One region of the Martinezella sp. CNPSo 3732 genome, then DNA from elsewhere that is predicted to be linked to it. Evidence: riboswitches for the same ligand, from Rfam matches in the RefSeq annotation. Region 1 holds a riboswitch; the other holds the start of a gene.
What was found. A riboswitch is a leader RNA that binds a small molecule or an ion and turns the genes downstream of it on or off. The one in region 1 is predicted to bind FMN.

Region 1 (7,922 bases):
TTCGCCGGACATTGTCCGGCAAGTGCATGACGAATTCATAACCGCCGGCTCGGACGTCATTACAACGAACAGCTACGCACTCGTCCCTTTCCATATTGGCGAGGAGCGGTTCTGGAAGGAAGGAGCCGATCTCATCGCCCTTTCCGGACGGCTGGCGCGCGACGCCGCCAATGCCTGCAAGGATCGAAAGGTCCTGGTCGCCAGTTCGCTGCCCCCGATCTTCGGCTCCTACGAGCCGCAGAATTTCGATCCGTCACGGGTACAGGACTATCTCAAGGTTCTGGTCGAGAACCTCGACCCCTATGTCGATGTCTGGCTCGGCGAAACCCTCAGCCTGATCGCGGAGGCAGACGCGGTTCGGACTGCGGTCGCTGAAACAGGAAAGCCGTTCTGGATTTCCTTCACGCTGGCGGATGATGCCGCGCAAAGAAACGGCGCCTCGCCCAAGCTCCGCTCCGGCGAGTCGGTCGAGGATGCGGCTCGCTGGGCTGCCTCATCCGGCGCCGACGCACTCCTGTTCAACTGCAGCAAACCGGAAGTCATGCGAAAGGCCGTCGATGCGGCAGCGGAGGTTTTCAAGCAGGGCGGCAACAATCTCCAGATCGGCGTCTATGCCAATGCTTTCGAGGGAGAACAAGGCGAGTCGGCCGCCAACGAAGGCCTTCATAAGACCCGAGAGGATCTGAATGATGACGCCTATTCGCGCTTCGCCTGCTCGTGGGTCGATGCCGGCGCGACGATGGTCGGCGGCTGTTGCGGGATCGGCGCCGGGCATATCCATCGGCTGAAGAAGGCCCTCCTTTATCCTCGACGAGCGTAGGAGAGCCTTCCACAAGCATCGACCCAGCAGGATCGGGATAGGCTGTATCAGAACGATCAGGCAGCCTTGAAGGGAGCGCTTGCAGCCCTGTAGGCAATCAGATCTTCGATCGTCACAAGATGGAGGCCATGCCGCTCGGCGAAAACTTCGAGCTCTGGAAGGCGGGCCATCGTGCCGTCGTCATTCGCTACTTCGCAGATGACGCCGGCCGGCGAAAGGCCGGCAAGCCGGGCCAGATCCACGGCTGCTTCCGTGTGCCCCGGACGCGACAGGACGCCGTTTGGATGCGCGCGAAGCGGAAAGATATGACCGGGACGGGCAAATTCCTCCGGACGCGATCCATCCCTGATAAGGGCTTGAACGGTTGCCGCCCTGTCAGCGGCAGATATTCCGGTCGTGGTTTCCGGGATGTAGTCGACCGAAACGGTGAAAGCGGTCTTGAGGACTTCCGTGTTGCGCGGCACCATCAACGGAATGTCGAGTTCGTCGAGCCTCTCGCCCTCCATCGGAACGCAGATGAGACCGCGGGCATGGTTCATCATGAACGCGATCGCCTGCGGTGTGACCGCTTCCGCGGCAATCACCAGATCGCCTTCGTTTTCGCGGTCGCGATCATCGACAACCACAATGATCTCGCCCCGCGCAATCGCAGCGATCGCATCTTCAATTTTCGAAATTGCCATTTTCCTGCCTTTCAAGGGTTGCCGTTTGGAGCGGCGTGCATGGCCGGTTAAGGCCACCATTTTCCCTTGGGCGAACAAGCATGTGAACGCCACCACGACGCGGCGTCTCCTGCGTTGCTCTCTTCCATCCGGACTATGACCGTCGGCTCCGGCATCTCACCGGATCTGCTGACCCTTCCGAAAGCTCGGAAGGCGCTCGCGGGCTCGAGGAAACTCCCCATACCGCCGGTGGGGAATTACACCCCGCCCTGAGAACAAGTGGAAGATAAGGGATCAATGCCTCATTCCGCAAGAGGCTTTGATCGCCGAATCGTCGAGAATCCGATCCGCCCAATGAACGCACCGTTCCTCGTTGTCGAACTACGACATGATCAAGCCGCCATCGACATTAATCGTCTGGCCGGTGATATAGGCCGCATCGTCGCTGGCAAGGAAAGTGACGAGACCGGCGACATCTTCGCCCGATCCGGCCCGTTTCATCGGAATGCCCTCGACCCATTCCTTCATGAGTTCGCCGGGGCCGTAATTGCCCAAAAGCTTGCCCCAAGCCTGGTCGTTATAGGCCCACATGTCGGTTTCGATGATGCCGGGGCAAAAGGCGTTCACGGTAATGCCTTCGGTCGCGACTTCCTTGGCAAGGCTCTGGGTAATGCCGACGACACCCATCTTCGATGCCGCATAATGCGGTGTGTAGATGAAGCCGTCGCGCGCCTGGCCGGAGGCGGTATTGATGATGCGGCCGCCACGGCCATGCTTGCGCATGCGGGCGATCGCCTCCTGGGCGCAGAGGAAGACGCCTTTGGTATTGACCGCCATGACCTTATCCCATTCGCCCTCGGTCATATCCTCGACGCGGGCAATGGTGATGACACCGGCATTCTGGATGGAGACATCGACGGCGCCGAAAGCCGCCTCGGCAGCGTCGTAAAGGCCCTTCACGCTAGCCTTGTCCGTCACGTCGCCGACGAAGGAAATCGCCTTTCCGCCGTCAGCCTTGATCGCATCGGCGACCGCATGGACGGAATCCTCGTTGGCCGAGACCACTAGATTGGCACCTTCGCGTGCGAACCGCCGGGCGATCGCAGCCCCGATGCCGCGGCTTGCACCGGTGATGACGACGGTCTTGTTTTCGAAACGCTGCATTTCCTATTCCTTTCGCGGTGACAGCCACAGCAGGCGTCAGCTCAATGGCCGATCGCCCTGCCTGTTACTGGCGACTTCAAACGGCAGCCGAGATAATCCCGGCAAACTCCGATGCCTTCAGAGACGCACCCCCGACCAAAGCGCCATCAACGTTGCGAACGCCGAAAATCGCCTTTGCGTTCGACGCTTTGACCGAGCCGCCATAGAGGATCCTGACACCCTGTCCATCTTCTCCCAGCCGCTTTTCAAGCGCCTGGCGGATAGATGAATGCATCTCCTCGATCTGCTCGAGGGTCGGAACCAGTCCTGTTCCGATCGCCCATACTGGTTCATAGGCGATCGTCGTGTTCGAACTGGTTGCGGTGTTGGGAATCGAGCCTTCAAGCTGAGCACGAACCACCTCGATCGCCCTTCCGTCGTCCCGTTCTGTGCGCGCCTCGCCGACACAAATAATGCTCATCAGCCCCGCCCTGTGAACCGCAGCAGCCTTGCCCGCGACTACGGCATCCATTTCCTTGTAGGCGGAGCGGCGTTCGGAATGTCCGAGGATGACGAAGCGAGCGCCGATTTCGGCGAGCATCTCGGCAGAAACATCTCCGGTATAGGCGCCTGAGATCTGCGCGTGGCAATCCTGTGCCCCAACGGCAATCCTCGACCCTCGCGCCCGTTCGACCGCCTTTTCCACCAGCGTGAAGGGCGGGCAGACAACGATGTCGCACGCCGCCTCGCCCGTTATTCCCTTCAGCGCCTCGATCTCAGCCAGGGAGGAGGCGAGACCGTTCATTTTCCAGTTGCCGGCAATCAGTTTCTTCATCGCATCACCAGCAGCAGAAGCCGCCATCGACGAGCAGATCGACGCCCGTCACGAAGCTCGCGGCATTCGACAACAGGAAGACGGCAGGTCCGACCATCTCATCGACCGTTGCCATGCGCTGCATGGGCGTCTGTTCCTCGAAGAGCTTGGTCTGGTGAACCATTTCCGGACGCGTATTCATCGGCGTCGCCGTATATCCCGGCGAGATGGTGTTGACGCGGATGCCGCGACCGACCCACTCCATCGCCAGCGACTTCGACATGTGGATCACGCCGGCTTTGGAGGCGTTATAATGGGCCTGGCTCAGGCCGCGATTGACGATGACGCCGGACATGGAGGCGATATTGACGATCGATCCGCGTCCGTTCTTCAGCATCGCGCGCGCTTCCGCCTGGCAGGACAGAAAAACGCCCTTCAGGTTGATGTCCATCAGCGTCTGGTACTGGTCTTCTTCCATTTCCTCCGCGGGATTGGCATTGGCGATGCCGGCGGCATTGACTGCAAGCGTCAAGGCTCCAAGTTCCGCTTCAGTGCGCGCAACCGCCTCCCCGAGAGAGGACTTGCTGGTGACATCGGCCGCAATCTGGAGAGAGCGGCGGCCGGCCGCCTCGATATGCGAAGCCGTGTTCGCCAAGCCGTCGTCGGATCGACGGTCCAGAAGCGCGACGTCGGCGCCGCATTGGGCAAGACCGATGGCGATACGCTGCCCGATCCCGCTTCCGGCTCCGGTCACGAGCGCGACCTGTCCACTGAGATCGAAAAGCTTCGAGGCATTCAGAGTGATGTCGGACACCGCTCTTCCTTTCTGTTTGTCTAGATTGTCGCCAGTTCCATGACCGAGACGTCATTGGCCTCGTCACGGTTCAAGATACCTGCCTGCTTGCCTTGGGCGAGCACGAGAATGCGGTTCGATACGCCGAGAACCTCTTCGAGATCGGAGCTGACGACGATGACGGCCACCCCCTGCTTTGCGAGGTTGACGATGATGTCGTAGATGCTGGCGCGCGCGCCGACATCGATGCCTCGGGTTGGCTCATCGAGGACGACGACCTTGGGGTCACGCATCAGCCACTTTGCGATGACGACCTTTTGCTGGTTGCCGCCCGACAGGTCCGAGGCATATTGCTCGGCCCGGCCTTTGACGCCGAATTTCGCCACAGCCTTTTCGGCGAAAGCACGTTTGATGCGCGATGTGATCCAACGCCCGCCAAGCTTGTCGAGGTTGGCATAGATGATGTTTTCGCTGATGCGATGGCCGACGACGAGGCCCTGCTCCTTGCGATCCTCGGGCACCATGACGATGCCCTTGGCGATCGCATCGGCGGGATCGCGGAGCTTGAGCTCTTCACCCTCCAGCTTGATCGAGCCGGCGCTGATCGGATCGGCACCGGAAATGGCGCGGACGAGTTCGGTGCGGCCGGCACCAACCAGCCCGGCAATGCCGAGGATCTCGCCGGCGCGAACATCGAACGTCACGTCCCGGAAGGAGCCGTCAGGCGAACTCAGTCCACCGACCTGCAGAACAGGGCGATCCGTCGGTTCGGGAAGAGCCGGGAACATCCGGTCCAGCGAACGGCCGACCATGCTTTCGACGATGGTACGAACGGGGGTGGCACTGTCGGCAAACTCCTGGACGCGCTCGCCATCGCGCAGGACGACGATGCGATCGGTGATCTGCTTGATCTCTTCCATGCGATGGGAGATGTAGATGATGCCGACGCCTTCGGACCGAAGCTTTCTTACCTGCTCGAACAGGGCCTCGGTCTCCGCCCCGCCAAGAGCGGCGGTTGGTTCGTCGAGGATCAGCAGCTTGGCATTGAGCGCCAATGCCTTGGCGATTTCGATGAGCTGCTGATTGGCAGTCGACAGGCCCGCGACCTTTCGCGTCGCCGGTATATGTAAATTAAGGCGGGCAAGCTGTTCCTGCGCACGCCGAACCATCTGGGGGCGATCGACAGCTCCGCTCTTCATCGGCCATCGCCCGATGAAGACATTTTCGGCGATCGAAAGATGCGGCAGGAGCTGCAATTCCTGATGGATCAGGACGACGCCCTTGTCGATCGCCTCACGTGGAGTGGCTGGGGCATAGGGCTGCCCCAGCCATGTCATTGTTCCCTCGGAGGGTATGCGCGAACCTGCGATAATGCCCGACAAGGTCGACTTGCCGGCGCCGTTTTCGCCGAGAAGCGCGACCACCTCGCCCGGATAAACATCAAGGCTGACATTCTTCACCACCTGAAGCGGTCCATAGCGCTTGGATATGCCCCTCAGGGAAAGAACGGGCTCAGTCACGGCACACCTCCTCGAGATTTCAGCACGATTACGGATGGTTGGCGATGAAGCCGGCCACGTTTTCCTTGGTCGTCAGTGTGGCGTCCATCAGCTGCACCGCAGGCACCTTCTCGCCGGCGACGAGCTTGACGGCATTGGCGACCGCATCCCGGCCCATCTTCTGCGTCTGCTGTGTCGCGGTCACGTCGAAAACACCCTTGCTGAGCGCTTCCAGAGCTGCCGTATCGCCGTCGAAGCCGCCGACAACGATCTTCTGGGATGGGTTTGCAACCTTGATCGCCTGTGCGGCGCCGAGCGCAAGTGCATCGGCCTGAGCAAATACGATCGATACATCCGGATTTGCCTGCAGCATGTTCTGCATGATCTGGAAGCCCTCGTCCTGGGCCCACATGTTGGAATATTGTTCGGCAACCACCTTCACGCCTGGATTTGCCTTCAACGATTCAGCGCAACCCTTGCTGCGGTCGACTTCAGGCGTGGTGCCTTTCTGACCGTGGATGATCACCATCTTGCCCTTGCCGCCGGCCTGCTTGAGGATGTAGTCGCAAACGCCCTTGGCGGACGCGACGGAATCTGTTGCAAGGAAGGTGTCGCCAGGCGCGCCGTCGGCGTTGCGGTCGACGTTGACGACCGGAATACCGGCATTCTTGGCAAGCTTGACGGGAACGGTTGCAGCCGCGGCACCGGCCGGAATATAGATCAAAGCATCGATATTCTGGGTCAGCAGATCCTGGATCTGGTTGATCTGCGTCGGACCATCGCCCTTGGCATCCACGGTCACGACCTGAATGCCACGCTTCTTGGCCTCATCCTCGACGGACTGCTTGATCTGGTTGAAGAAGTTTGCCTGCAGATTTGCGACGGCCAGGCCGATCTTCTTGGTGTCTTTTGCCTGAACAGAGCCCAATGACATCGCCAGCACGGCGGCCGAGGCCAGAAGAATGCGCGCAAGTTTCATTTCATTTCCTCCTTTTTTTGTGAACCCTTGGGCTATCCTCCCCCTCGGGCAAATGATCCGCTCCAAACCTTTCGGAGAGGAAATCGTTGGGATCCGCCGGACGTGGATCCGAATATCAGGCCCGCCGCCTGCGGATCGTTTCCGCACCGACCGCAAGTACGATGACGATGCCGATGATGACCTGCTGCAGGAATGGCGAGACGTTGAGCAGATTGAGGCCGTTGCGCAGGACACCGATGATCAGGACACCGATCAGCGTGCCGCCGATACCACCGGATCCACCGGAGAGCGAAGTGCCGCCAATGACGACGGCCGCAATCGTGTCGAGTTCGTATCCAAAGCCGCTGGACGGCTGAACGGAATCGAGACGAGCCGCCAGCACGATACCGGCCAGACCGGCGAGCACTGCGCTTGCGACATAGACCGCAATCGTCACGAGCTGGACATTGATGCCGGCAAGACGAGCCACTTCCGGATTGCCGCCCACGGCATAGAGCATGCGCCCCTCGGAGCGGAAGTGAAGGAACACCCAGGCCACGGCGACGACCGCGAGCATCAGGAAGACCGTTGCCGTCAGCACACCGAAATGCCGATCGATCGCGAGCATCATGAACCAGTCGGGAAATCCGACGATCTGCTGGCCGTCCGTGATCATGTTCGCGACGCCGCGCGCAGCCGACATCATCGCCAATGTCGCGATAAAGGCCGGGACCCTGAAAAGGGTAACGAGAAGTCCGACGATCAGTCCGCTTACCGCAGAGGCGACAAGTGCGACTGCAATCCCGGCTACAAGCGGCAAGCCGGCAATATTTGCCGTCCAGCCCATGACCATCATGGCCAGCGCAAGAACAGAACCAACGGAAAGGTCGATGCCGCCGATCAGGATGACGAAGGTCATACCGACAGCCATGATTCCGAGCACGGTGATCTGATCGAGAATGTTGAGGCCGTTGCGGAGCGACAGAAACGCATCGGTGCTGAGGCTCAAGAAAACGCAAAGAGCGAGCAATCCGACAAGCGGTCCGGTCGCGCCGGCGAGCTTTCTCAGCCACGCCACGGACGGACGGCTGTGTTCATTGACGTCGATCGCCACCATCATTCCTCCCTGGGACCTGCGGCTAGCTGCCATGCCTGCCGGCTAGGTTTTCAAGCTAGAATATTTATTCACATATGCTGGAAAATTCATTACCAACTCGCATTAGCCCTGTCAAC
Region 2 (7,922 bases), on a different contig from region 1:
CGGCTGCTGCCGTCGAGGCTGTCGGCAATATGCCGCTCCAATTTCATGTGACGACCGATTTATCGCCCTTTGCCGACAGCTTCGATGTGGCCTTCAGCTATGAGGTGATCTATCTGCTGCCGCAACTGAGAGAGCATGCCGAGGGGATGTTCCGGGCCATGCGCGATGGGGGCGTCTACTACGCCGTGACCGGTTGCCACAATGAAATGCCGCTTTGGCCGAAATGGCTCGAGCTGATCGGCAACAACAGCAATGCGCCGATGCAGGATCGCTCGCCACAGGACTATATCGAAGCCTTCACGGCGGCCGGCTTCGATGTTTCCGTCAGGCGTTTCGGCTATGACGGTTTCGTGCGCGCGACGAAAGACCGCAAATACTATCCGAGCATTCTCGATGCGTTGAGCTATCCGGCCGAATACAAGCTTCTGTTCCGGCTCGAGAAGCGTATCTGATATGGAGACGATCGACCGCAAGGGCGGCAGCGCCCTCTGGCATCAGATCGGCGAGATCCTGGCGGGTGATATTGCCGCCGGGACTTTCGTGCCCGGAGAGAAATTGCCGACCGAACCCGAACTGATGCAGCGCTTCGGTGTCAGCCGCTTTACCGTGCGTCAGGCACTGGGGCATCTGGAGCAACGCGGACTGGTGCGCGCCGAGCAGGGACGGGGAACCTTCGTTCATAGGGGCGTGCTCGACTATACGCTGTCGAAGCGCACCCGTTTTCACAAGAACCTGATCGAGCAGGGTTTCGAGCCGGGTGGCGAGTTGCTCGTCCATGAGATCGTGCCGGCGACGGAATGCGTTGCCAGCTATCTGAAGCTGGCAGTTGGGGTAATGGTCATCCATCGTCGCGGCGTGATGACGGCCGACGACATTCCGGTGGAATTGGGTGATTCCTATTATCCAGCCGAACGTTTTCCCGATTTCGACAAGGCCAGATTGCGATATCCGACAATCTCGGCGGCGCTCGCCAGCTATGGCGTTACCGACTATGAGCGCTTGTCGACGGAGATCGAGGCCCGTATGCCGACAGCCGACGAGGCACGGATCCTGCGCCAGCCGAAATCCGCGCCGCTGCTGGTGACGCGCAAGGTGGATGCGGATACCGATGGAGTGCCGATCACCTATTCCGAATCGGTCTGGCCGGCCGAGCGCACCACATTCAATCTCGATCTGCGGTGAGAGTGCTAGGGAGCCCTTGAGGCTCTCCGCGAGCTTGAATTAGCGGTGGGAGAGGATATTGACGACCTTGCCGAAAGGGTCGCGGACATAGAAGCGACGGACACCCCATGGCTCGTCCGTCAGGTCGTACAATATGCCGAAGCCCATGGAGGTGGCGCGCTGATAGAGCATGTTGACATCGTCGACTTCGATGGAAAGGTCGGGGACGAGCGTTCCCGAACCGCCCTCGCTGGCGACGCTGATCTGCGGCACTGTTGCCGCTTCGGAGGCGAAGGTCAGGATCCAGCCGTGATCCATGACGATGTCGAGGCCGAGCAGGTCGTGGTAGAAAAGACGGGCCGTGGCGGGATCGGCGGCGGGCAGGTTCGGGATGATGCGTAGGACGGTCACTGACGTTTCTCCCTTGTGATGTGGAGGCGAGCTCAAGCCGCGCCTCCACGATGCTGGTTCAGACCGTGACGGCCGGCAGCAGCTTGGCGCGCTCCGCCAGGATGTGGCGGCAGGCGCTGGCGACTTCCCGGCCCTTGATGATGAAATGTTCCTTGAAGAACTGGATGTGGGCTTCCGACTCCTGGAAGTGATGCGGGGTCAGGACTGCCGACAGGATCGGCACGCCGGTGTCCAGCTGGACACGCATCATGGCGTCGAGAACCGTATTTGCAACGAACTCATGGCGATAGATGCCACCGTCGACAACGAAAGCGGTGGCAACGATTGCGGAATAACGGCCGTTGCGGGCAAGCGTCTGAGCATGCAGCGGAATTTCCAGGGCGCCGGGCACGTCGAAGATATCGATCGGCGATGCACCTTCCGTCGTCTGCCATTCGGCAACGAACGAGTCGACCGAGCGATCGACGATATCGGCATGCCAGCGAGCCCGAATGATCGCGACGCGGCTCGGCTGGGTAGAAATCGAAATGGTCATGAATTTTGCCTTTCAAGGGTTGTTGTCAATTATCCCTTGGGCGAACACGCATGAACGCGGCACTCCCCGTACGGAGGAGGTGCGACCCTGCTTGCTCTCTTCCATCCGGACTATACCGTCGGCTCCGGTATTTCACCGGATCTGCTGACCCTTCCGAAAGCTCGGAAGGCGCTCGCGGGCTCGGGGAAGATCCCCATACCGCCGGTGGGGAATTGCACCCCGCCCTGAGAACGCCTGGACTATAGATGTTTTCCTTCATGGAAATCAAAGAAAAACGCCGGGCTTTTGACCCGGCGCCTGCGAATAATTTTTCAAAGTTTCCCTGCGGCGCAGAGGTGCGCTCAATCCTGAATAACGAGCAGGTCGGAAGAGGCGAAGCGTAGCGTCACCTTCTCGCCAACGCTCGGAGGCATCATCCCGGGGCTGTTGAACATGTCGAAGGAAATCGTGTTGCCGGCGACATTCATACGGGTGCGGATGACCGAGCCCAGGAAATGTGCCGAGGAGACTTCACCCGTCAGCGCCGTGTCGCCCTTGGCCGATTCCGCCAGCGAACCTGCTTCCGGACGCAGGGCCAGCGATACGGTATCGCCCGGCTTATAGGCTGTCACCGACTGCTTCAGGGTCACACCCTGATCGCCGATCATGATGCGGTTGCTGTCGGGATCGACGACCTTGCCTTCGATGAGATTCAGCGTGCCGACGAAGGAGGCGACGAAGCGGGTTGCCGGTGTGTTGTAGATTTCGAAAGGCGTGCCGATCTGATCGGCGCGGCCGGCATTCATGACGACGATGCGATCGGAGATCGACAGGGCTTCTTCCTGATCGTGCGTCACGAAGACGGTGGTGATGCCGAGCTGCTGCTGGATGGCTCGGATTTCTTCGCGCAGCGAGATGCGGATCTTCGCGTCGAGGGCCGAAAGCGGCTCGTCGAGCAGGAGCACCTGCGGCTTGACGGCGATGGCGCGGGCGAGCGCCACGCGCTGCTGCTGGCCGCCGGACATCTGATAGGGATAGCGGCCGGCCAGATGATCGAGCTTGATGAGAGCCAGCATCTCCTTGACGCGCTTATCGATGTCGGGCTTTGCCATGCCGGCCACCTTGAGGCCGAAAGCGACATTGTCGTGCACCGTCATGTTCGGGAACAGCGCGTAGGCCTGGAACACCATGCCGATATTGCGCTGGTTCGGTTTTAACGCCCGCTGATCCTTGCCGTTGATCGACAGGGTGCCGGCGGTCGGCGTTTCGAAACCGGCGATCATGCGGAGCACGGTCGTCTTGCCGCAGCCTGAGGGTCCGAGGAAGGAGACGAATTCCCCCTTTTCGATTTTCATGTTGAAATCGTGAACGACCTGGATGTCGCCGAAGGACTTCTTGATGTGGGTGAGTTCGAGAAAAGCCATGGTGAGAAGCCTTACGCCTTAATCGGAGCGGATTTTGAGAAACGGGAAACGAGCTGCAAGAGGCCCATGCTGAGCCAGGTAACGGCAAGGGCGATGATGGCCAGCGCAGAGGGCTCGTAAGCCCTATTGGCGCCCATGAGCTGCATGTAGGGCCCGAATGCCGGACGGTTGAGCAGCGATGCCATGGTAAATTCGCCCATGACGATCGCAAGGGTGATGAAAGCTCCGGAAAGCACACCGCTCATGACGTTTGGAAAGATGCATTTGAACATGATGGTTGTCCATTTTGCACCAAGGCTTTCGGCAGCCTCCGTCAGCGTGCCGACATCAATGGTACGCATCGCCGTATCGACCGAACGATACATATAGGGCAGCGACAATACAATGTAGGAGCAGACGAGCAGAATGTTCGTCGTCGAATTATAGCCGGTCAGCGGCAGGATTGACGACGAATTATAGAGCCGCAGATAGCCGAAGACGATGACGATGGCCGGAATGACCAACGGCATCAGGGTGATGAATTCTACGACAGGGCGAAGCTGCGGTAGCCGCAGCCGCACCCAATAGGCCGTGGGTACAACGAGCAGCATGCCGAAGATAATGGTCAGAAGCGCCATCAACATCGAGAAGCCAAAGGCCGTTATGAAGCCGAAATCCGAAAAGACGGAGGCATAGGCGTCAAAGCTGTAAGCGTTGCGCCGCATGCGCAGCGAGAACTCCAGTGTACCGATGAGCGGCACCAGGAAATAGATGAGGCCGATGGCAACGGCGATCCAGGCGAAGAGTTTTTGCAGCTTCATTTCTGCCACCGTTCAGCGCGCATGCGCATCAAGATATAAATGACGTTCGAAATACCGGTGATGACGATCATGCCGAGCGCCAGCGCATAGCCTAGATTGGCATTGTGCAGCACGTCGCCGCGGATCTGCGCATAGAGCACGATCGGAACGATATTCAGCGAGCTGCCGGTAAGTGCAATTGCCGTCGCGATGGCGCCGAACGAATTTGCAAACAGTAGCAGCGTCGTGCCAAGCAGGCTCGGCCAGAGGATCGGCAGGGCGACCATCCGCCAATATTGTCCATTGGTTGCGCCGAGAATGGAAGCCGCTTCGTGCCATTCCTTCTTCATGCCGTCGAGCGCAGGTGTAATGATCAGCACCATCAGCGGTATCTGGAAGTACATGTAGGTAATGGTCAGGCCGAAGAAGCTCAGCAGGTTGAAGCCCGTGCCGTAGAGGTTGAAGCCGAAATGAGCGAGCAATATCGTGACCAAACCCTGGCGGCCGAGCGTGGCGATGAACGAGAAGGCCAGCGGCACGCCGGCGAAATTCGATGCGACCCCCGAGAAAGTCAGGAAGGCATGGCGGATCCAGGCGGGAAGTCCGCCCAAGACGAGTGCCCAAGCCAGGTAAAAGCCAATGATCGCGCCACCCAGCGCCGAAGCGACCGAGATTTTGATACTGATCCAATAGGCGCTCATGATTGTCGGCGTGAAGAGATCGCCGATATTCTTCAGCGTCAGGCTGCCGTCAGGCGTCAGAAACGCGCCTGCTATCAGATAGATCGTCGGCAAAATCAGAAACAGCAGCGCGAAGATCAGGAAGGGTGTTATTCCCAGCCAATCGACAACCACACGCTTGTTGATCATCGGAGTGGAACTGACCGTTGATGTTGTGGCGATGCTCATGATTGGCCCAATCCGCGGCGTCAGAAAAACGGAAACCTCCCCGCCGGAGCGGGGAGGTCATGTCAGGTCAAATTACTGTACGTTCGAACCGACGACAGAATCCCACTTGGTGGTGATGGCGGTCTTGCCGGCATCCTGCTCTTCGAGCGTCGGGAAGACGGCCTTTTCGTAAGCGGCGGCCGGCGGCAGCTTGTCGAGAAGTTCCTGCGGAACCTTCTTGTTCTTCGCCAGGTCGTTGAAGCGGATCGGGTGGCAATAGCCCTTCAGCCAGCCGATCTGGCCTTCATCGGAATAGAGGAACTCCATCCAGAGCTTGGCAGCGTTCGGATGCGGAGCGAAGGCCGAGATCGCCTGGACGTAAACGCCAGCGATAACGCCTGAAGCCGGAACGGTGACGTCAACCGGCGGGTTGCCGTTCAGGCTGTCGCGCCAGGAAAGACCGTTGTAGTCCCATGCGACGACGATCGGCGTTGCGCCCTGCGCCAGCGAAGCGGACTTGCCGATGACCGGAACGAAGTTGCCTGCCTTATTGAGCTTCGCGAAGTAGTCGAGACCGGCGGCGCCGACCTTGGTGGCGTCCTTTTCGCCGGCAGCGAGACCGGCGGCATAGACGGCCTGAACGGCCTGGTTCGAGGTGCGCGGGTCGCCGGCGAGCGAAACGGTGTTGGCGTATTCGGGCTTCTGCAGGTCAGCCCAGTCTTTCGGCGGGTTCTTCACGACGTCCTTGTTGGTGACGAAGGAAAGAACGCCGTAGTAGTCGCCGTACCAGTAACCTTCGGCATCCTTGGCGCTGTCCGGAATCGAATCCCAGGTGGAAACCTTGTAGGGCTGCAGCAGGCCTTCTTTCTTAGCGGTCGGGCCGAAGGAGAGACCGACGTCGATCACATCAGGAGCCTGCGGGCCGGTGTTGCCCTTGTTGGCGCGGATTGCTTCGACTTCATCGCCCGAGCCGGCATCCGGATTCAGTTCGTTGACTTCGATGCCGTATTTCGCCTTGAATGCAGCGATCAGGTCGCCATAACCGCACCAGTTGTGGGGCAGGGCGATGGTGGTCAGCGTGCCTTCCTTCTTGGCGGCAGCGATGAGATCGGCGCTCGGTTCTGCAGCGGCAATTGCCGTCGAAGCGACGAGCATCGCCGTAGAAATTGTCAGAAGACGATGAATTTTCGAGATCACTGCATTTCCTCCTTTTAGGTTTTCAGTGTCTGGCGTTGCTGTTAATGACGTTACATGAAGGTTGTGTGACGACTTCAAAGCGTTGGGTTTGCTGAAAATGCAGTCGATTTTTGCTTCTAGTCGACAAGTATGACAGTCGCTGTATTTCACATCCTCCACGAGCCGTTATTTTCTGTTTTTATTCCCCTTCAGCTTAGCTTGCGAAACAGCTTGGTTTGTTCGAAAAGACCTTCCAGTGTCTTCATGCGCTCGCTTGTCTCGTCCCATGTCGAGCTTTGCACGGCTTCGATCAGGGCTTCGACGATGAAGAGAGTGACGACCGATGAATCCCAGGCGGACGGCGCCTCGATCTGCACGCGAAACGTGTATTTCGCGTGCTTGGCGGCGGGCGTTGCCCACTGGTCGGTGAAGACGATGATTTCGGCGCCGCGCCGGCGGGCGGCGGCGGCGAGATTGACCATTTCCTGCTCGTAACGCCTAATATCGAATATGACGAGCAGATCACCCGGATTCATGTTCAGGACATATTGTGGCCAGGTGCTTGAATTGGAAGAAAGCAGCGTCGTGTTGGGCCGGATGACCTGCATATGGGTGAAGAAATACTCGGCAAGCGCCCCTGTAATGCGCCCGCCCACGAAATAAAGGCCGCGTTTTCTTTCCGACAGCAGCGCGGCAACGCCATCGAAGGTTGCCACGTCGATATCCGACAGGGTCTGTCGCAGGTTGCCCATGATGGCGTCGGCGAAACGATTGAGGATATGCGTGCCTGGCGCGTTGGATGCCCAGCGATCGTGCTTTGTCAGCGGGTTGGAGATCGTCGCCTCGACCTCTTGATGAAGATGGGCCTGGAAGTCCGGATAGCCTTTGTATCCGAGTTTCTGCACCATGCGAGCGACCGTCGGGGTCGAAACCCGCGCATTCTCGGCGACGGTGGTAATGCTGCCCAGCCCGGAAACGGGATAATTGTCGAGCAGGCTCTTGGCGAGCTGCTTTTCGGCACGCGTCAGCGTGTCAAAGCGCGCATTGATTACGTCCGAAACTGTCTTCGACGCATTGTTCACTCGATTTTGCTCCCCGGAACGGTCTGATGCCGCTTTCCTTGCAGGATATAACAACGCTGTCACATTTCGAGTCAATGTCACAAATGAAGAAATAATTTCAGTTTCCAGTTGACAGCGACGAGAACCTGAAGAATTCTTTTCTTATAAACATTCTATTAATCGGCAGTGGGGCGTCTCCAATGCTTGCGCAGCAAGGCATTTTGACGAAGGCGGACGGCGATTGTGTTACGGTCGAAAGACCGGACGGAAGCAGTGCGGTTCTGCTCGTCTGCGAGCATGCCTCTCGCGCCCTTCCGGAGAAGTTCGGCGATCTCGGGCTTTCTGCCGAGGCGCTTTCCAGCCACATCGCCTGGGATCCGGGTGCACTCGCGGTTGCAAGAGGTATTTCCGCCGGCTTGAATGCCACCTTGGTTTTTCAACGCTTCTCTCGGCTGATTTATGATTGCAACCGGCCCCCCGAAAGCGCCGGTGCCATGCCGGAAACGAGC

Region 2: it holds a riboswitch for FMN, as region 1 does, so the genes downstream of both, AC13RM_RS09930 (6,7-dimethyl-8-ribityllumazine synthase) here and ribB (3,4-dihydroxy-2-butanone-4-phosphate synthase) in region 1, are expected to answer to the same signal.

What each region holds. Positions count from the first base shown of each region.
Region 1 covers NZ_JBXSOO010000001.1:416,481-424,402, reverse strand. Annotated here, with positions in the region: gene AC13RM_RS01870 (homocysteine S-methyltransferase family protein) at 1-820, shown strand, start outside; gene ribB (3,4-dihydroxy-2-butanone-4-phosphate synthase) at 877-1,503, opposite strand; FMN riboswitch at 1,616-1,763, opposite strand; gene AC13RM_RS01860 (glucose 1-dehydrogenase) at 1,864-2,646, opposite strand; gene tpiA (triose-phosphate isomerase) at 2,723-3,460, opposite strand; gene AC13RM_RS01850 (SDR family oxidoreductase) at 3,465-4,253, opposite strand; gene AC13RM_RS01845 (sugar ABC transporter ATP-binding protein) at 4,274-5,752, opposite strand; gene AC13RM_RS01840 (sugar ABC transporter substrate-binding protein) at 5,781-6,710, opposite strand; gene AC13RM_RS01835 (ABC transporter permease) at 6,826-7,806, opposite strand.
Region 2 covers NZ_JBXSOO010000003.1:261,474-269,395, reverse strand. Annotated here, with positions in the region: gene AC13RM_RS09945 (class I SAM-dependent methyltransferase) at 1-452, shown strand, start outside; gene phnF (phosphonate metabolism transcriptional regulator PhnF) at 454-1,182, shown strand; gene AC13RM_RS09935 (VOC family protein) at 1,222-1,572, opposite strand; gene AC13RM_RS09930 (6,7-dimethyl-8-ribityllumazine synthase) at 1,631-2,107, opposite strand; FMN riboswitch at 2,197-2,343, opposite strand; gene AC13RM_RS09925 (ABC transporter ATP-binding protein) at 2,449-3,510, opposite strand; gene AC13RM_RS09920 (ABC transporter permease) at 3,522-4,310, opposite strand; gene AC13RM_RS09915 (ABC transporter permease) at 4,307-5,197, opposite strand; gene AC13RM_RS09910 (ABC transporter substrate-binding protein) at 5,270-6,373, opposite strand; gene AC13RM_RS09905 (MurR/RpiR family transcriptional regulator) at 6,562-7,434, opposite strand; gene AC13RM_RS09900 (N-formylglutamate amidohydrolase) at 7,614-7,922, shown strand, end outside.